DNA from 3 places in the Actinoplanes sp. NPDC026619 genome. Region 2 is predicted to be linked to each of the others. Evidence: riboswitches for the same ligand, from Rfam matches in the RefSeq annotation. Region 2 holds a riboswitch; each other region holds the start of a gene.

The links. Region 2 has a riboswitch for cyclic di-AMP ahead of AB0E90_RS04710 (NlpC/P60 family protein). Riboswitches for the same ligand answer to the same signal wherever they lie in the genome.
Region 1: it holds a riboswitch for cyclic di-AMP, as region 2 does, so the genes downstream of both, AB0E90_RS15900 (hypothetical protein) here and AB0E90_RS04710 (NlpC/P60 family protein) in region 2, are expected to answer to the same signal.
Region 3: it holds a riboswitch for cyclic di-AMP, as region 2 does, so the genes downstream of both, AB0E90_RS22885 (NlpC/P60 family protein) here and AB0E90_RS04710 (NlpC/P60 family protein) in region 2, are expected to answer to the same signal.

What each region holds. Positions count from the first base shown of each region.
Region 1 is NZ_JBEZYA010000006.1:195,691-202,137, reverse strand. Features, by position in the region: gene AB0E90_RS15905 (glycoside hydrolase family 65 protein) at 1-503, shown strand, start outside; gene AB0E90_RS15900 (hypothetical protein) at 539-1,573, opposite strand; cyclic di-AMP (ydaO/yuaA leader) riboswitch at 1,577-1,713, opposite strand; cyclic di-AMP (ydaO/yuaA leader) riboswitch at 1,922-2,058, shown strand; gene AB0E90_RS15895 (hypothetical protein) at 2,063-3,073, shown strand; gene AB0E90_RS15890 (ABC transporter ATP-binding protein) at 3,092-3,904, opposite strand; gene AB0E90_RS15885 (ABC transporter permease) at 3,861-4,757, opposite strand; gene AB0E90_RS15880 (TetR/AcrR family transcriptional regulator) at 4,938-5,537, shown strand; gene AB0E90_RS15875 (Atu4866 domain-containing protein) at 5,624-5,962, shown strand; gene AB0E90_RS15870 (MFS transporter) at 5,951-6,447, opposite strand, start outside.
Region 2 is NZ_JBEZYA010000001.1:996,351-1,002,797, reverse strand. Features, by position in the region: gene AB0E90_RS04720 (M36 family metallopeptidase) at 1-25, shown strand, start outside; gene leuS (leucine--tRNA ligase) at 227-3,025, shown strand; gene AB0E90_RS04710 (NlpC/P60 family protein) at 3,083-3,808, opposite strand; cyclic di-AMP (ydaO/yuaA leader) riboswitch at 3,911-4,096, opposite strand; gene AB0E90_RS04705 (MurT ligase domain-containing protein) at 4,460-5,680, shown strand; gene AB0E90_RS04700 (glutamine amidotransferase) at 5,670-6,383, shown strand; gene AB0E90_RS04695 (VTT domain-containing protein) at 6,436-6,447, shown strand, end outside.
Region 3 is NZ_JBEZYA010000010.1:183,612-190,058, forward strand. Features, by position in the region: gene AB0E90_RS22875 (MarR family transcriptional regulator) at 1-179, shown strand, start outside; gene AB0E90_RS22880 (M1 family metallopeptidase) at 201-1,547, shown strand; gene AB0E90_RS22885 (NlpC/P60 family protein) at 1,596-2,498, opposite strand; cyclic di-AMP (ydaO/yuaA leader) riboswitch at 2,603-2,737, opposite strand; gene AB0E90_RS22890 (M56 family metallopeptidase) at 2,857-3,762, opposite strand; gene AB0E90_RS22895 (BlaI/MecI/CopY family transcriptional regulator) at 3,759-4,106, opposite strand; gene AB0E90_RS22900 (cytochrome ubiquinol oxidase subunit I) at 4,179-5,537, shown strand; gene cydB (cytochrome d ubiquinol oxidase subunit II) at 5,551-6,447, shown strand, end outside.

The DNA of each region.
Region 1 (6,447 bases), on a different contig from region 2:
GGACCGTCCGGGACTCGTCGCTGTCGTCGTGCATCCAGGCGGTGGTGGCGGCCGAGGTCGGGCACCTCGAGCTGGCCCACGACTATCTGGGCGAGGCCGCCCTGATGGACCTGCACGACCTGCACCAGAACTCGCGGGACGGCGTGCACGTGGCGTCGCTGGCCGGCACCTGGATCTCGCTGGTCGCGGGCCTCGGTGGCATGCGCGACTTCAACGGCCAGCTGTCGTTCTCGCCGCGGCTGCCCAGCCGGATCAACAACCTGGAGTTCTCGCTGCTCTGGCGCGGGCTGCGGCTGCGGGTGAACGTCACCTCCGACGAGGTGACCTACTCGCTGCGCAACGGCGGTGGGTCGGCTCGCCTGGTGATCCAGCACCACGGCAAGGACGTCGAGGTCACCCAGGTGAAGCCGGTTACCGTGCCGATCCCGCCGGCCGGTCCGGTCGGCCCGCCGCCGACCCAGCCGGCCGGTCGCGCCCCGGTGCGCCGGGCCCCACAGGAATGAGAAAAGCCCCCGCCGATCCGGCGGGGGCTTTTTTTTCAGAGCAGTGATACGTGTACGTGGTCCTTGTGATTGCTGACCCCGTGATAAGCATGCCAGCCGGTCGCCGGGAACCAGATCTGCGCATACCAGATGACGTAGTAGATGCCCAGCCGGTCGGCATTACGCACGAGGAACGCCATCAGGTCGTTGCCGTACTTCTTCATGGTGGCGTTGTGTGACTCCGAGAAGCCGCTCTTCTGCAACGACCAGTCGCAGGCCCGGCCCTTTGGATGCTCGAACGGCCCGCCGTCGCGGTGACAACCGACAAAGTTGTTGAAGCCGGCTTTCTTCACCTCTTGGTAGAGGTGCAGCGTGCGGGCGGTGATGCAACCGCTGGTCGTCGGATCGTTCACTGTGCATTTCTCGGGCGAGAAACCGCCGTCGGAATTGCGGGGCGCCGGGGCCGCGACCTTCGACGTGGCGTCCACGAATCCGGCGGTGAGGCCCGCGCCGCCGATGAGCGACAGAGCCTTGTCGGCGGTCTGCTTCTGCTTCGCCATCGCGGTCAGGTTGGTCTGCTCCGCCTTGACCTCGGCGTCGAGTGCCGCCTTGGTCGTGTTGACCTCGTCGATCGCCTCGTTGAGCTCGTGCAGCTTCTTGTCGTGCAGCGTGTTGATCTCCTCGAGGGAGACCGCCTTGGCCAGGAAGTCATCCGAGCCGTTGCTGCCGAGCAGAAAGCTGACGGTGCCGAGGTGGCCGGTGCGGTACTGCTGGGCCGCGATCGCGTTGACCTCGGGAATGAGGACATTGCGCTTGGCCTCGGCGAGCGTGACCTTGACGGTCAGCTGCTTCTGGGCGGTGGTCGACTTGGCGACCGCGGCCTTGGCCTGCACGTATTTGCGGTTCGACGACTCGAGAACGTCATCGAGGGTCTGGTCGGCGTTGTCGTCGCCCTTTTCGTCGGGCTGGGCCGAGGACGTCGACGGAGTGTCGGGGTCGGCGCTCGCGGGCGATGCGGGCGCCGCCAAGAAGGCGACCGCAACGAGCGGTGCCAGGGCTAGGGTCAGCCACCGGCGCGGGCGTACGGACATGCACGTTCCTTCCAGTTGACCGCCGACCGAGTTAGCTGACGGGTTCGGGATGGAAGCGATCCCTACCGCGGTTAGGCGGATTCACCCCACTGACCTGGTTCCCCGGCACGCCCTCGCGGGCGATTAGGCGGTGGTCTGCCGGCACCTCGGGGGCGGCGCCTTCGGCGGCAGAACCGGCCCTACTTTACCCGAGGCCGTGCTATAGGGCAGGGCTCGGGAAATGTGAATGCGGTGACGTTCCGGCGACTCTCCGTGCTTTTGTCACGCAAGGTCATCATCGAATTGCGCACAGTACGAGAACTGTCGATCAATCAATATCATGAGTATCGTCGGTCCCGATCTCCAGCCGGGGGATCGCCGCTTAATCGCCCGCGAGGGCGAGCCGGGGAACCACGTTCCTTGGGGTGAATCCGCCTAACCGCGGTAGGGATCACTTCCATCCCGAACCCGTCAGCTAACTCGGTCGGCGGCCGACGGAAGGAAACCTTTGTGCGGCAGAAAACTGTCCGCCGCCGTTCTGCGGCATTCCTGGCCCTTTTGATGGCAGTCGCCGGGCTGGCCTTCGCGGTGGCAACACCGGCGAGCGCGGCGCCGGGTGACACCGGCGACGACGGCGAGGGTGGCTCGAAGACGCTGATCCAACAGCTCGAGGCGGCGTCCAAGGGCTACGTGGATGCCCAGGAGGCGCTGGCCAAGTCCAAGACGCGGCAGACCCAGCTGACCGCCAAGGTCAAGGAACTCGACACCCAGCTCGGCCCGAAGCAGGCGGCGATCGACGAAATCGCCGCGCAGGCTTACCGGACCGGCCGGCTCGGGCCGATGAGCGCCCTGCTCACGGCCGACTCGGCGAGCGGCTTCCTGGACCGGGCGGTGACCCTCGAGACGGTCGCGGTCAAGCAGCAAGCGGTGATCAAGGACCTTAAGCAGACCCGCGACCAGCAGGAACAGGCGAAGCTCGGGATCGACGCCACCATCCGCGACCAGGCCAAGCAGGTCAGCGTGATGGCCAAGCGCAAGGCGCAGGCGGAGGGCGCGCTGAAGGCGGCCAACGCCGGCCAGGACGATCCGCAGTCGACCGACGGCGGCAGCAGCGACACGTCCGGCACGTTCTCGGGCGGCAGCGGCACGGTGGACGACCCGACCAGCGGGGGCCGCATCACCCAGCGGATGCTGTTCGCCTACAACCAGGCGCGGGCGGCCGGCTTCACCCACTACACGCACTGCTTCCGCGAGCAGAACAGCGGCGAGCATCCCAAGGGCCGGGCCTGCGACTTCGCGGCCGACAAGGACGGTTTCGGCGGGGTCGCCACCGGAAGCAGCAAGACGTACGGCGTCAACCTGGCGAACTATTTCATCAACAACTCCAGCCGGCTGGGCGTCCTCTACGTCATCTGGTTCAGACGCATCTGGCTGCCCAGCAGCGGCTGGAAGTCGTACAGCGGTGGCAACGGCGATCCATCCAGCGATCACACCAACCACGTACATCTATCGGTGAAGTAACCCGGGGGAGTACGGGACCTACTTCTTGACGAAGGTCTCGTACTCCTTCATCACGTCCTCGGTCGGGCCGTCGGCCTTGATCACGCCGCCCTCGAGCCAGATGCTGCGCTCGCAGGTGTCGCGGATCGACTGCTCGCTGTGGCTGACCAGGAAGACCGTGCCGGCCTCGGCGCGCAGGTCGCGGACCCGCTGCTCGCTGCGCTTGCGGAACTTCGCGTCACCGGTGGCCAGCGCCTCGTCGATCAGCAGCACGTCGTGCTTCTTGGCCGCGGCGATGGCGAAGCGCAGCCGGGCCGACATGCCGGACGAATAGGTGCGCATCGGCAGCGAGCTGAAATCGCCCCGCTCGTTGATGCCGGAGAACTCGATGATGTCGTCGACCTGCTCCTTGACCTGGGCCGGGGTCATGCCCATGGCCAGGCAGCCGAGCGTCACGTTGCGCTCGCCGGACAGGTCGTTCATCAGGGCCGCGTTGACGCCGAGCAGCGACGGCTGGCCGGCCGCGTAGATCGCGCCGCCCCGCTCCACCGGCAGCAGCCCGGCGATCGCCCGCAGCAGGGTCGACTTGCCCGAGCCGTTCGTGCCGATCAGCCCGATCGCCTCGCCCTTGTAGGCCACGAAGCTGGCCTTCTTGACCGCGTGCACCTCGCGCACCGCGGTGCTCTTCTGCCGGGTGACGAGCCGCTTGAAGCTGCTCAGCGGCGACGACTGGTGGGGCCCGATCGAGCCGTGGATGCGGTAGATGATGTCCGCGTTGTCCGCGATGACGGTGGGGACCCGTTCGGTCTCAGCCACGGCCGTAGCCCTTCTCTCCACGCCAGAAGTACACATAACCGCCGACGCCGGCGACCAGCGCCCAGACGGTCGCCTCGATCCAGAGCAGCATCGGGCTGCCGGCCAGCGTGACGTTCTCCATCAGCGCGTGCCGGATCAGCTCGATGAAGACGAGGATCGGGTTCGCCTCGATCACCGCCAGCTTCCAGCCGTGCAGGTGCTGGGTGTACTGCGTGACCGGGTAGAGCACGGCCGACCCGTACAGCCAGACGCGCATGACGAACGGGATCAGCTGGCGCAGGTCGTGCAGCTTGGAGCCGAGCCGGGAGACGAACATGGCGGCGCCGGCGTTGAAGATCGTCTGAAGCAGCAGGGCCGGCAGGACCAGCAGCCACTGCCAGGTGATCGGCTCGCCGGTGAACAGCATGATCGCGACCAGCACGGTCATCGAGGCGATCATGTTGCGCGCCTCGACCAGGGTGACCGAGATCGGCAGGCTGGCCCGTGGGAAGTGCAAGGCCCGGATCAGCCCCAGGTTGCCACTGACCGCCTGCACGCCGGTCTGCACCACGGTCTGCGTGTAACCGAAGATGAAGACACCGGCACAGAGGTACGCGATGAAGTTGGTGGTCCCGTGCTTCGTGTTCAGCAGGACGCCGAAGATCATGTAGTAGACACCCGCGTTGAACAGCGGGGTCAGGACCTGCCAGATCATCCCCAGCCGGGTGTTGCCGAGCGAGGCGGAGACCTTGGCGCCGGCGAACTCCCAGATGAAGTGCCGGTAGGACCACAGCAATTTGGTGTATTCCGGCAGGCTGGGCAGGCGCCCAGCCGTGCCCAGTCCATACTTCCGAGCCTGCTCTTTCGCCGAGGGCTCGGTGTAGGACTCGACGACGGTCGTCTGAGCCATGGGGTGGTGCTCCGATCTCGTCGGACCGATGGGGTCGTCGGGGCCTGTTGCTTTCCGCGAGAACACAACTATGAAGCATGCCAAGCTGCTGTCGACGGAACGGGTTCGTATCGACGTGCCGTGAGATTAACCGACCGAACGGCGGAACGCAACCGTTACGTCCTGGCGTATGATGTTCGCGTGGCGACAGCGAAGCGTGCACCGGCCGGAGCCGCGGTGCTCCGTGGCGACATCACCAAGGCGATCCGCGACGCGGTCATGACCGAGCTGGCCGAGGTCGGTTACGGCCGGCTCTCGATCGAGGCCGTGGCCCGCCGGGCCGGGGTCGGCAAGACCGCAATCTACCGGCGCTGGAGCAACAAACTCGAGATGGTTCTCGAGATTGTTTCGGATGTGGCCGGCCGGAGTGTGCCACTGCCCGACACCGGCGCGTTCGCCAGTGACCTCCAACTGCTCCTGATGATCGTAAGTCGTGCGCTCCAGCACCGGATCGCGTCGCAGATCATCCCGGACCTGATGGCCGAGGCGTCCCGCAACCCGCAGATCGCCGGGACCCTTCAGAAGGCGCTGCGGACCCACCAGCAAGCGGTCGGCGAGAAGCTGATCGGCCAGGCGGTGGCCCGCGGCGAGCTGCCCGTCGGCACCGACCCCGACCTGGCCGTCGACCTGTTCCTCGGCCCGCTCTATTGGCGGCTCGCGGTCGCCCGCACCCAGCTGCCGGACGATTACCTGGACAAGATGATCGTGGCGGTGACCGCGGCGCTCAAGGCCGCGAACTGAACTACCGAGCTGCAACCGGCAAGCACTCCAGGTCGCGGCCCGGGTGGCCGAAGTTAGGGGCCAACCCCGAGCCCCCAGGAGCCCCGATGCGCCCGCAGTCCACCACCGTCCTGGACGCCAACGCCCTGCTCGCCCTGGTGATGGGCGGCAGCGCCGCGGAGCCCGGGCCGAAGCCCGCGCGGGTCATGCTGTCGGCGCCGGTGGGTCTCTGGCTGAGCGAGGACGGCACGGTCCGGCTCGACATCAAGACCGATGGCACGTACGACGGTCAGGTGGCCGGCCGCAGGCGTCGCGCCCACGGCACCTACCACATCGACGGCGCGCTGATGACCCTGAGCGATCACGACTCGGGCCTGCACACTCCGGTCGCTCTCTATGACGGCGAGCTGGAGATGGCCGGCCACCGCCTGGGCCTAGCCCACTAGCACCGGCTCCCGGACCTCCGGCCGGCGGGCCGCCAGCCGATTGCTGGCCAGGGCCAGGAACAGGCCGCCCGCGGCCATCACGACGCCCAGCCAGGCCGACGAGAGGTAACCCCAGCCGGCCGCGATGACCAGGCCGCCGAGCGCCGCCCCGAGGCTGTTCGCCAGGTTGGTGGCCGACTGGTTGACCGCGGCGCCCATCAACTGGGCACCCGGGGCCACCGAGATCAGCAGCGACTGGAGCGCCGGGCCCATGAAGAGGCTGGCCGCGCCGATCAGGAACACGCCCGCGAACAAACCGATCGGGTTACTCGCAATCAGGCCGAACAGCGCGGCGGCGGCGACCATCCCGACGAACCCGAGCGGGACGCTTCGCCGCAGGTTCCGGTCGGCGGCGATACCGCCGATCGCGTTGCCGACGACCATGCCGAGGCCCATCACGGCCAGTACCCACGGCACCGCCGACTCTGACAATCCGGTCACGTGCG
Region 2 (6,447 bases):
CGCCGTCTACGGAGGCGCTGCCTAGCAGCACGAGTGATACCGGTCGCCGTCGAGAGGCGGCGGCCGGTATCATGCACGCATGGCCCGGCCGAACCTGCTTCTTAGCCGGCCGTGCTGCCCCTGCTTTTAGAAGGCCCCGACGCCGATAGACGCGGGCACAGCACGGCGAACCCCTCCTGCGTGAGGGGTTTTTTCGTGCCCATCGACTGATTGAGATGCCGACACCATGAGCGAGTCCGAGACACCGCGGTTCCGTTACACGGCCGCGCTGGCCAACGAGATCGAGCCGCGCTGGCAGGCCTGGTGGGCCGAGCACGGGACGTTCCACGCGCCGAACCCGTCCGGTGAGCTGGCCGACCCGGCGCATCCGCGGGCCGGCGCGCCCAAGCTGCACGTGCAGGACATGTTCCCGTACCCCTCGGGCTCGGGTCTGCATGTCGGTCATCCGCTCGGGTATATCGGCACCGACAGCTACACCCGCTACAAGCGGATGGCCGGCTTCAACGTCCTGCACCCGATGGGCTTCGACGCCTTCGGCCTGCCCGCCGAGCAGTATGCCGTGCAGACCGGCACCCACCCGGCGGTGACCACGGCCGCGAACGTGGAGCGCTACAAGGGCCAGCTGACCCGCCTGGGCCTGGCCTACGACGAGCGCCGCACCTTCGCCACCACCGACCCGGACTACTACCGCTGGACCCAGTGGATCTTCCTGCAGGTCTTCAACTCCTGGTACGACGAGAAGATCCGCAAGGCCCGTCCGATCGACGAGCTGATCGCCGAGCTGGAGGCCGGCACCCGGCCGACCCCGGAGCAGCCGTGGGCGCTGATGTCTCCGCTGGAGCGCCGCAAGCTGATCGACGACCACCGCCTGGCCTACATCAGCGAGGCGCCGGTCAACTGGTGCCCGGGCCTGGGCACCGTGCTGGCCAACGAGGAGGTCACCCCGGACGGGCGCAGCGAGCGGGGCAACTACCCGGTCTTCAAGCGCAGCCTGAAGCAGTGGATGATGCGGATCACCACGTACGGCGACCGCCTGATCGAGGATCTGGACACGCTGGACTGGCCGGAGCCGGTCAAGATGATGCAGCGCAACTGGATCGGCCGTTCGCGGGGCGCGCACGTCGACTTCCCGGTGGGCGGCGAGAAGATCACCGTCTTCACCACCCGGCCCGACACCCTGTTCGGGGCGACCTACATGGTGCTGGCGCCCGAGCACGAGCTGGTCGACCAGATCGCGCCGGCCGAGTGGCCCCCGGGGACAAATCGGGCATGGGTGGGCGGTCATGAGGATCCGGCCACCGCAATTGCCGCATATCGGGCCGATGCTGCCGCCAAGACCGACGAGGAGCGCACCGAGTCGAAGGTGAAGACCGGCGTCTTCACCGGCGCCTTCGCGACCAACCCGGTCAACGGCGCGAGCATCCCGGTCTTCATCGCCGACTACGTGCTGGCCGGCTACGGCACCGGCGCGATCATGGCGGTGCCCGGCCAGGACGAGCGGGACTGGGAGTTCGCCGAGGTCTTCGAGCTGCCGATCATCCGTACGGTGAAGGCGCCTGATGATTGTGAAGGTCCTTTCACCGGTGACGGACCGGCGATCAACAGCGACTGGCTGGACGGCAAGGAGGTCGCCGAGGCCAAGGCCGCGATGATCGCCTGGCTGGAGCAGCACGGCCATGGCCGGGGCGCGACCACCTACCGGCTGCGCGACTGGCTGTTCAGCCGGCAGCGCTACTGGGGTGAGCCGTTCCCGATCGTCTACGACGAGACCGGGCTGCCGATCGCCCTGCCCGACGCGATGCTGCCGGTGGTGCTGCCGGACGTCGACGACTTCTCGCCGCGCACCTTCGACCCGGACGACGCGAACAGCGAGCCGGAGACGCCGCTGTCGCGCAAGAAGGACTGGGTCAACGTCGAGCTGGACCTGGGTGACGGTCTGAAGTCGTACACCCGGGAGACCAACACCATGCCGCAGTGGGCCGGCTCCTGCTGGTACGAGCTGCGCTACCTGGACCCGCACAACTCCGCCGAGATGGTCGGCAAGGAGAACGAGGCCTACTGGATGGGCCCGCAGCGCGACGGCGAATCCGGCGGCGTCGACCTGTACGTCGGCGGCGTCGAGCACGCCGTGCTGCATCTGCTCTACTCCCGCTTCTGGCACAAGGTGCTGTACGACCTGGGTCACGTCTCGTCGTTCGAGCCGTTCCGGCGGCTGTTCAACCAGGGCTACATCCAGGCGTACGCGTTCCGCGACGCCCGGGGCATGATCGTGCCCGCCGACGACGTGGTCGAGCGCGACGGCAAGTGGTTCCTGGGCGAGCAGGAGGTCGTCCGCGAGTACGGCAAGATGGGCAAGGGCCTGAAGAACGTCGTCACTCCCGACGAGATGTGCGACGAGTACGGCGCCGACACCTTCCGCGTCTACGAGATGGCCATGGGCCCGCTGGACGTCTCCCGCCCGTGGGACACCCGCGCGGTGGTCGGGGCGCAGCGCTTCCTGCAGCGGGTCTGGCGCCTGGTCGTCGACGAGGAGACCGGTGACGTCCGCGTCACCGGCGACGCGCTGGACCCCGGTGTGAAGAAGCACCTGCACCGCACCATCGCCGGGGTCCGCGAGGACATGGACGAGCTGCGCTTCAACACCGCGATCGCCAAGCTGATCGAGCTGACGAACGCGCTGACCCCGCTGCCGGTCGCGTCCCGCGAGGCGGTGGAGCCGCTGGTGCTGATGACCGCGCCGTTCGCGCCGCACCTGGCCGAGGAGCTGTGGCGCAAGCTGGGCCACGACGACACCCTGACCTACGCGGGCTTCCCGGTCGCCGACCCGGCGCAGCTGAAGGCCGAGTCGATCACCTACCCGGTGCAGGTCAACGGGAAGGTGCGCGGCCGGGTTTCCGTCGACCCATCCGCTGATGAAGCGGCTGTCCGGGAGGCGGCCCTGGCTGCGGTCGCCGAGGCGGTCGACGGCCGTACACCCAAGAAGGTCATCGTCGTCGCCGGCCGCATGGTGAGCGTGGTTCTGTAAGAGACGCCGAAAGGGCGCCGCGCATCATTGCGCGGCGCCCTTTTCGTTTCGGTCTACCTAGGCGGCGAGCCGGCGTACGACATAGTTGCTGCCGTAGATCTTGTGCTTGCCGACCCGGGCACCGGTGTGCGGGGAGTCGTACATGTAGCCGCCACCCGCGTAGATGCCGGCGTGGTAACCGTATGAGCCGGACCGGAAGACGATCAGGTCGCCCACCTTGACCTGGCTCTTGGCGACCGCAGTGCCGTACTTCTGCTGCGAGTTCGCCTTGTGCGGCAGCGACTTGCCGACCGCCTTCTTGTAGACGTACTTGGTGAAGCCGGAGCAGTCGAAACGGCTCGGCCCCTCAGCGGCGAACTTGTACAGCGCGCCGGTGTGCTTCTTGGCCTCGGCGAGGATCTTCGCGCCGCCGGCAGTCTTCTTCACGGTGAAGCGGTACGACGACGTGTACTTGACGTTGTAGCCGCCGTTGCCGAGGAAGACCGCGCGGTAGGTGACGCTGGCCAGCGGCTTGGCGTAGAGGTTGACGACGCCCTTGCTGTTGACCTTCGCCGCCGTCCAGGCGGTCCACTTGCCACCCCGGTTGCCCTCGAGCCGGACCCAGCCGGTCGTAACCGGCTTGCCCGTCGCGGGGTTGTAGAAGTAGGCGGTGACCCTTGTCCTCGTGCCGTACGCAACCGTGAGGCTGCTGTGCGAGGTCTTGACTGCGGGGGTGACCTTGGCGGTGGCCTGGACTGCCGTCACGACGGACGTCGTGGCGGCGCTTGCCGCGGTCGGTGCCATGAGCTGACCTGCGCAGAGGCAGAGGCCCAGGGACAGAGCGGCAGTACCGGTGCCGACGGACAGCCGTCGACGCCGGCTCGAGTTGTGCTCGTGCACGGTAAGGGTTTCCCTCCGGCACGCCTGCGAGGTTAGCTGTCGGGTTCGGGCGGGAAGGTGTGCCCGGTCGCTTTCGCGGCTTCACCCCAAGGTCGCCTCGTGTCCCACCACCGGAGCGGGTGGTGGCGAGGCGGACCAGATATGGGTCCCCCGTCCCTGCCCCCGTATGCCTGGTTGTGGTTACACAAGTGCTTGGTCGCGGGATCGGCCCGGGGCAGGGCTCGGCGTGAACCAGATTCGCCGCGAGCCGGTTCGGTGTGAACCGGCGACACCCTTGCTACCTGAAAAATCGAGTGATCGTTGCGCACGATTTCGTCACTCTCCGTGTTTGGCACGCGGACCGGTGTCCATTTTGTTATCTCCGCGAGACAAATGCCATGACGATCGGTAATTTCACAGCTACTGATCGTCCAAGGTTACGGGTGAAACAGAACACACAAAAAATGCCGGTAACCTGCCGTTTCCCGGTCAGAAACGGTTAAGCGGCCGGCGGAGCGCCAACAACTCGACGTAACCGCCGGGTCCGGTACCCTCGCTGGCGTGACGGACGGGAAGATGCCCCTGCGGGCCAAGGTCGCAACCTCGGTGTCGAAGACCGCGGCTGCGCTGTCGCGGGCCGCGGGCCGCGGCGACGGCTCGGTCATCGGCGGCTGGATCGGCCTCAAGATCGATCCTGAGCTGCTGAACCACCTGGCCGGCGGCCGGGCGATCGCGCTGGTCTCAGGCACCAACGGAAAGACCACCACGACCCGGCTGACCGCGGCCGCGCTCGAGGTGATGGGCCGGGTCGCCACCAATTCGTTCGGCGCCAACATGCCCACCGGGCACACGTCCGCGCTCGCCAAGGCCGGCAGCACGCCGTTCGCCGTCCTCGAGGTCGACGAGCACTACCTGGCCCGGGTGATCGACGCCACCGAGCCCCGCGTCGTCGCTCTGCTCAACCTCTCCCGCGACCAGCTCGACCGGGCCAAAGAGGTCGCGATGATGGCCCAGCTGTGGCGCGACGCCCTCGCCAACCACCCCGACGTGCGGGTGGTCGCCAACGCCGACGACCCGATGGTGGTCTGGGCGGCCGAGGGCAGCGGCCATGTCACCTGGTTCAGCGCCGGCCAGCGCTGGCACGACGACTCGTTCGTCTGCCCGCAGAGCGGCCACCCGATCGAGCGCTCCGGCGGTGACTGGTGGTGCGCGGGTTGCCCGCTGCGCCGCCCGCAGCCCCAGTGGCGCGTCGAGGACGAGGGTGTGGTCGACCCGCGCGGCGACTGGCACCTGGTCAAGCTTCAGTTGCCGGGCACGGTCAACCTCGGCAACGCGGCCACGGCGCTCGCGGTCGCGGCCGAGTTCGGGGTTCGCCCGATAGAGGCTCTCCCTCGGCTGGCCACGGTGTCGTCGGTCGCCGGCCGATATGCGCAGGTTGACCGGGACGGACGAAATGTCCGGCTACTTCTCGCCAAGAATCCGGCAAGCTGGCTCGAGGCGTTCGACATGGCCGAGCAGGCACCCACACTGCTCTCCGTCAACGCCCGCGACCCGGACGGCCTGGACACCAGCTGGCTGTACGACGTCGACTTCTCGCCGCTCCGCGACCGCCCGGTGCTGATCACCGGCGACCGCGCCTATGACCTGGCGGTTCGCCTCGAGGTGAACGGTGTGGCGTTCCGGCACGTTAAGACTTTCGACGAGGCGATCCAGGGAGTGCCCGCGGGCCGCCTCGAGGTGATCGCCAATTACACGGCGTTCCAGGACATCCGAGCGGAGTTGGACCGTGTCCTCTGAGAGCACACTGCGCATCGTGTGGATCTACCCCGACCTGCTCTCCACCTACGGCGACCGGGGCAACATGCTCATCCTGGCCCGCCGGGCGGCGGTGCGGGGGATCCCGGTCGAGGCGTACGAGATCCGCTCGGACCAGCCGATGCCGTCCAGCGCCGACATCTACCTGATCGGCGGCGGCGAGGACGGCCCGCAGGCCCTGGCCGCGCAGCGCCTGATCGCCGACGGCGGCGTGCACCGCGCGGTCAACCAGGGCGCCGCGGTGCTGGCCATCTGCGCCGGTTACCAATTGTTCGGTCACTCGTTCTTCGCCAAGGGCACCAAATGCCCCGGACTTGGCCTTCTCGACCTGCACTCCGACCGCGGCGAGACCCGCGCGGTCGGCGAGCTCCGCGGCGACATCGACCCCCGGCTGGGCCTGCCCCCGCTGACCGGCTTCGAGAACCACGGCGGCCGCACCCACCTGGGCCCCGGCGTCTCCCCGCTGGCCCGGGTCACCGCCGGCATCGGCAACGACAGCCAGACCGAGGGCGCCTGGCACGGCAAGATCCTCGGCACCTATTCGCACGGCCCCGCGCTCGCTCGCAACCCAGCTATAGCCGATCTGCTACTGCGTTGGGCGACAGGCGCGGATAGCCTTGCACCCGTTGACGACACCTGGCCCGACCGGTTGCGAAGCGAAAGACTCGCCGCCGCGGGCGCCTGACCAGCACGAATCCAGATCATGAGCCGACGATGAGTTGGGGCGGTAAGCCTGCATGACTGACACC
Region 3 (6,447 bases), on a different contig from region 2:
TCATCACGATCACCCCCAAGGGTCGAGAGCGCATGCAAGAGCTGGCCGCAACGGCAGCAGGAATCCAGGATGCCCTGCTGGAGCCGCTCGACGAGACCGAGCGCCAGGAGCTGACGAGGCTGCTCACGAAGCTGTACGAGCACCACCGGCAAGGGTTTCCTCCGTTGCCCATGAAGTAGCAACACATTCATCCTCATCGAATGATGAGACGACTCGCCCCCGCACTGCTGGCGATCATCGCGAGCATGACAGCGGGCATCGCTGTGCCGGCCACCCCGGCGCAAGCGGCCACCGACGCGACCCGTACTCCGGCGACCCCGGCGTACACGATCAGCCTGACCAGTAACTCCACCGGAGGGGTCTGGACCGGGCACGAAAGCGTCACCTTCACCAACGCGTCCGCCGTCGCGCTGAGCGAGGTCTACCTGCGCCTCTGGGACAACGCGCACGGCACCTGCACGACCCTGCCGATCAAGGTCACGAACGTAGCCGGCGGCACTGCCGCGTCACCCGAGGTCGCCTGCACCGCCCTGAAGATCACCCTGCCGGCCCCGCTGGCCCAGGGCGCGAGCGGCACCGTCGGCTTCGACCTGTCGATCACGGTGACCGACGGCATCGACCGGTTCGGCCACGACGGCAGCTATTACTTCATCGGCAATGCCATTCCGGTGCTGGCGATCAGGGACGAAAAAGGGTGGCATCTCGACCCGTACACCAATAATGGTGAGTCCTTTTATGCCCTCGCCTCTGATTACACGGTGACGCTGGATCACCCGAGCACGATCTCGGTGCCCGCGACCGGCGCCTCGACCGACACCGCCGGCACGAGTGGCCGCACGGTGACGAAGGCGGTCGGCAAGCAGGTGCGGGAGTTCGCCTGGGCCGCCGGGCCGTTCAAGCTGATCACCGGGACGAGCAGCGGTGGCGTGAAGGTCAACGTCTACTCGGTGAGTTCGATCAGCGCGACGAGCGCCAACTCGATGCTGACCACCGCCAAGGGCGCCCTGGACGCGCACTCGAGCCGGTTCGGCGCCTACCCGTACGGCGAGGCCGACGTGGTGCTGGACAACGGCTACTGGTTCGGCGGCATGGAATATCCGGGCTTCGTGCTCGACGTGATCAGCACGACCGCCCTCGCGCACGAGCTGGCCCACCAGTGGTTCTACGGCATAGTGGGCGACGACGAATACAACACGCCGTGGCTGGACGAAGGCTTCACCGACTACGCCACCGACCTGTACTTCAACAAGACCGGCACCGGTTGCGGCATCACCTGGCAGTCGTCGGCGGAGAAGCTGACCAATTCGATGGCCTACTGGGACGCACACTCGAGCCGCTACAGCACCGTGATCTACGGATACGGCAAGTGCACGTTGCACGATTTGCGCCGCCTGATCGGCACAACGGCAATGACAAACCTGCTCAAGTCGTACGCCGCCGGCCACTGGTACGGAGTCTCCACGGTGGCCGATTTCAAGGCCGCCGCACAGGCCGCCACCACGACCGACCTGACCTCGTTCTGGACCGCGCACCGGGTAGAGGGCTAGACACGAAAGAGCCGCCGTTCACAGAGAACGGCGGCTCTGCCACACCAACTAGCCCGGTCGTCTATAGCCGGCGATCGGCCCGCGCTCGATCGTCGCCATCCGCACATGGTCGCCCGTGTGCGGGGCATGCACCACCATGCCGCCACCGATATAGATGGCCACGTGATGGAGACTGCCCGGATAGTAGAAGACCAGGTCACCCGGCTGAAGCTCGTCGCGTGACACCGCCTTGCCCTCGTTCCACTGGTCTTTCGTGTAGTGCTCGAGGTGGACGCCGACGCTGGCCCACGCCTCCTTCGTCAGACCCGAGCAGTCGTAACTGTTCGGGCCGTCGGAACCGAAGACGTACGGCTTGCCGATGAGGTCACAGGCTCGCTGCGCCGCCCGGCCGCCCTTGTCGTTGGTGTAGGTGACAGGACACGGACCGGTCTTGTACGGGCCGTCGGACTCGCCGCTCGCCCCGTACGCCTGAATCCGTAGTTTCTGCAGGTCGTTGATCTTCTTCTCGATCGCGGCCTTGCGCTTGGACAGGTCGGCGTCGCGTGCCGCGATCGACGTGGTCAGCACGTCCAGATCAGACTTCGTGCTGGTGTACTTGTCGCGCAGCTTGGCGACACCGGCGATCTGGTCCTGCTGATGACGCGCCAGCTGATCGAGGTAGGTCAGCTTGGCGGTCAGCCCGGTCGGCGACCCGGTGATGAGCATGGCGTTGAACGCGTTGGGCGAACCCTGCATGTACGCGTCCGTCGCCAGCCCGCGCACCTGCGACAGGGCAACGTCCACCTGCACCTGGAGCGGGGTGATCTGGGAGGCCAGCTTCTTCTGCTGGGCCTGGTTCTTCAGCAGTGTGCCGTGCACATCGTTGTACTGCTCGATGACCGGCTCGAGGTCGTTCCACTGCTTGTCGATCTGGGCCTCGACCGTGCTCGGCGAGGGAGCAGCGTGCGCCACGGAGGGTCCGGTAAGAACGACCCCCAGCGCGGCGGCAGCGCAGACGATGCTGCGCAGAACTGCGGCGCGTCGCGCCCCAATCCGTTTCACGTAGGTGCGTAGTCCTTTCTTCCCTCGGCCGCCGACCGGGTTAGCTGACGGGTTCGAGCGGGAAGCGCGCCCGGCCGCGTTGCCGCGGCTTCACCCCAACTACTCGGGTCCCCGGTTCGTCACGAATGACGATTAGGCGGTGGTCCGTCAGATCGTCCGGATGGACGATGGGGGGCTGCCGAACCGGGGACCACCGTACTCCGGATCAAGTCCTTAACTGAAGCGGCCACGGCAAGGAAACTGCTTGCTCGGGCGTAGTTACCAAGCGTTACTTCAACGGCCATTTAAGCAGCGCAACGTGCAGCCACGGCACCACGAGGATCACCGTGGGTAGAACAAGCAGGCCGACCGCGGCGACACTCGCGAGGGCGTTGAGCCCGACGGACCGGGTGTGCGGCGCCCCCAGCCGGGCCAGCCGGCGACGCCGCGCATCACCCTTCGGATTGGCGGCGGCATCCTCCGCCAGCGGGACGGCGTCGCTCAGCCGCTCCAGCGCGGCCTGCAGGGGCGCGGGCCCGGCGCGGCGACTCGCGGCATCATCGGCCACCATCTCCAGCAGCAGGTGTACGGCGTCAAGCGGCGCCCGGCTGCGCAACGGCCGTGGAACCGCCCGGTAGAACGCGGTGAACGACTCCATCACCAGGTCGTGGCGGTGCCGCAGGTGGGTCTGCTCGTGGGCGAGGACCGCGTCGATCTCCGGCCGGTCGAGGATCTTCAGCGCCCCGTCGCTGAGCACCACCCGCGCTTCCCGGCCGGGCACGCAGTAGGCGAGCGGCAGCGCCCCCTGCAGCACACGCAGGTTGTCGACGCCGAGCTCCTCGCGCTGTTCGACCCGGTCGAGCAGGTCGACGAGCAGCCGGTGCCGGGCGCGGCGCGCGCGGGAGCGCTTCGAGACGCCGTAGAGCGACCACAGCAGGCGCAGCACGATGGTCGCCGCGATGAGCAGCGCGCCGGCCAGGGCCGCGGCGGCGACGGGTTTGCCGGACGCGCGGGTCAGCTCCTCCGGCGCGGCGAGCACGACGCCGAGCGCGCAGAGCACGCCGGCCAGGGTGATCGCCTGCCAGAGCAGCACGGCGGCGGCCGGCGCCCGGTCGGGCCAGCGCGCGCCCGCGAGGATGCCGGGCACGACCAGCGAGAGGGTCAGCCCGAGCGCCCCGAGCAGGAGCGCCGTCATTTCTTGTTGGCGGCCTCGATGGCGGCGGCCAGCGCGTCCGGTGGGAGCTGGCCGACGAAGTAGGCGAGGGCGGCGTCCTGGTCCTCGGTGGTGCGCAGCGCGTCGAGCATGACCGATGCGGTCATCTCCTCGCGGGTCTGCGCCGGGGTGTAGCGGTAGGCCCGGTCGGCCTTCTGCTGCACGACCACGCCCTTCTTGGCGAGACGGTCGAGCACGGTCATGACGGTCGTGTAGGCCAGGTCGCGCCCGCGGCTGAGCGCCTCGTGGACCTGGCGCACCGTGAGCGGCTCCGCCGCGTCCCACAGCTGCGCCATGACGTCGCGCTCGAGGTCCCCCAGTGCCATGTAACGCATCCTACTGCACGGCGTCGTACTACGCGTCGTAGTATCTACTACGAGACGTCGTAGGGGGGCCTCATGGACGTGCTGGACCTGACCCGGCTGCAATTCGCGGTCGTCACGATCTATCACTACTTCTTCGTACCGCTGTCGATCTGCCTGGCCGCGGTGGCCGCCGGGCTGGAGATCGCCTGGCTCCGCACCCGTCGCCCGGATCTGCTGGATCTGACGAAGTTCGTCGGGAAACTGCTGATCGTGACGTTCGCGGTCGGCGTCGTCACCGGGCTGGTGCAGGAGTTCCAGTTCGGCATGGGCTGGAGCGCGTTCGCCAAGTTCTACGGCGACGTCTTCGGCCCCACCCTCGCCATCGAGGGCATGCTCGCGTTCTTCCTGGAGGCGACGTTCCTGGCGCTCTGGTACTTCGGCTGGGACCGCCTGCCCCGCCTTCTGCACGCGACGACGATCGTGATCGTCTCGCTGGGCACCATGCTGTCGGCCTTCATCATCCTGGCCGGAAACAGCTTCATGCAGAACCCGATTGCGTACGCGCTGGATCCGGTCACCGGCCGCGCGCGCCTCACCTCCTTCCGTGAGCTGCTGCTCAACAAGGTCAACCTGGCCGCGTTCCCGCACACCCTGGCCGGCGCCGCGATGGTCGGCGGGGCGCTGCTGCTCGCGATCGCGGTCTGGCGCCTGGCCGCCGAGCCGGCGCACCGCACCCTGGCCCGCCTCGGCGCCTGGCTGATGGTGGCCGGCGGCGCCGCCACCGCCCTGACCGGCGACCACCTCGGCAAGGTGATCACCGGAGTCCAGCCGATGAAGATGGCCGCCGCCGAGGCCCTCTACGAGACGACCCGCGGGGCGTCGTTCTCGCTCTTCACGATCGGCCACCCGCTGCCGTCGTTCTCGCTGGACATCCCGTGGCTGCTGTCCATCCTGGCCAAGGGCTCGCCGACCGCCACCGTGCAGGGCATCGACGATCTCCAGGCCCAATACGCCGCCCAGTACGGCCCGGGCAGTTACGTCCCGATGATCCCGGTCGCCTTCTGGTCGTTCCGGCTCATGATCGGCGCGGGGATGCTGGCCGCGGTGATTGCCGCGTACTACCTGTGGCGTACCCGCAAGAAGCGCGACGCGCCCGGCTGGCTGACCCGCTGGTTGCCGTTGATCCCGCTGCTGCCGGCGGCGGCGAACACGATCGGCTGGATCTTCACCGAGACCGCCCGCCAGCCGTGGATCGCGTTCGGCATCTCGAAGGTCGCCGACGGCATCTCCCCCGGCCTGACCAGCGCCGAGGTCCTCACCTCGCTGCTCGGCTTCGCCGTGATCTACGGCGTCCTGGCCATCGCGTGGTTCCGGGTGATCCGCCACGTCGCCCGCCAGCCGCTGCGCCCGCCCGCCGACTCACCGGCCGCCGAACCCGCGCCCGTCTACTGAGGAGGACAGCTCCGTGATCACCTTCTGGTTCTGGATCGTCGTACTCGCCTGGGTGCTCTTCTTCGTCCTGGAAGGTTTCGACTTCGGCGTCGGAGTTCTGGAACCCTTGCTCGGCCGTTCTGAACACGAGCGCGGCGCGATCGTCAGCACGATCGGCCCGTTCTGGGACGGCAACGAGGTCTGGCTGGTAGCCGCGATCGGCGTGACGTTCGCCGCCTTCCCCGCGTGGTACAGCGCCCTGCTCTCCGGCCTGTATCTCCCGATGGCAGCGTTGTTGCTGCTCCTGGCCGTCCGCGGGGTGGCCCTGGAGTTCCGCGGCAAGGGCTCCGGCGCCACCTGGCGCCGCCGCTGCGACCTGTTCCTGGCGGCAAGCTCGGCCGCCATCGTGCTGCTGTGGGGCGCCCTGCTCACGGTCTTCGTGCGCGGCCTGGCGCTAGGCCCCGACGGCGCCGTCCGCGGCGCGGGCCTCTCCCGCAGCCTGGACCCCCTGCTGACCCCGGCGTCCCTGGCCGGCGCCGCAGCCGCCCTCTTCGCCGCCCTCCTGCTCGGCAGCACGTTCCTGAGCCTGCGCACGACGGGCCCGGTCCGCCGCCGAGCGAGAACCTTGGCCAGGTGGCTGGGCACCGCAGGCGCGGTAGTCCTGGTAGTCGCCGGCATAGCCACGTCGTCCCGCCTGGTCCTGGCCGCCGCCGCCCTGTCCCTGGCCACCGGCATGCTGGCCCGAAACAGCCGCGAGGCCCTGGCGTTCGCGACTACGGCAGTCGGCGTGGCCGGAACGGTGGTAGCCGTGCTGACCGCCAACGGCCACGTGATCCTGCCAAGCACCCTGAACGACGCCTGGTCCTTGACGACAACCGCAGCCGCCGCCACCCCCACCGCCTTGAAGCTGCTGACCGGGTTCGGCGCGGTA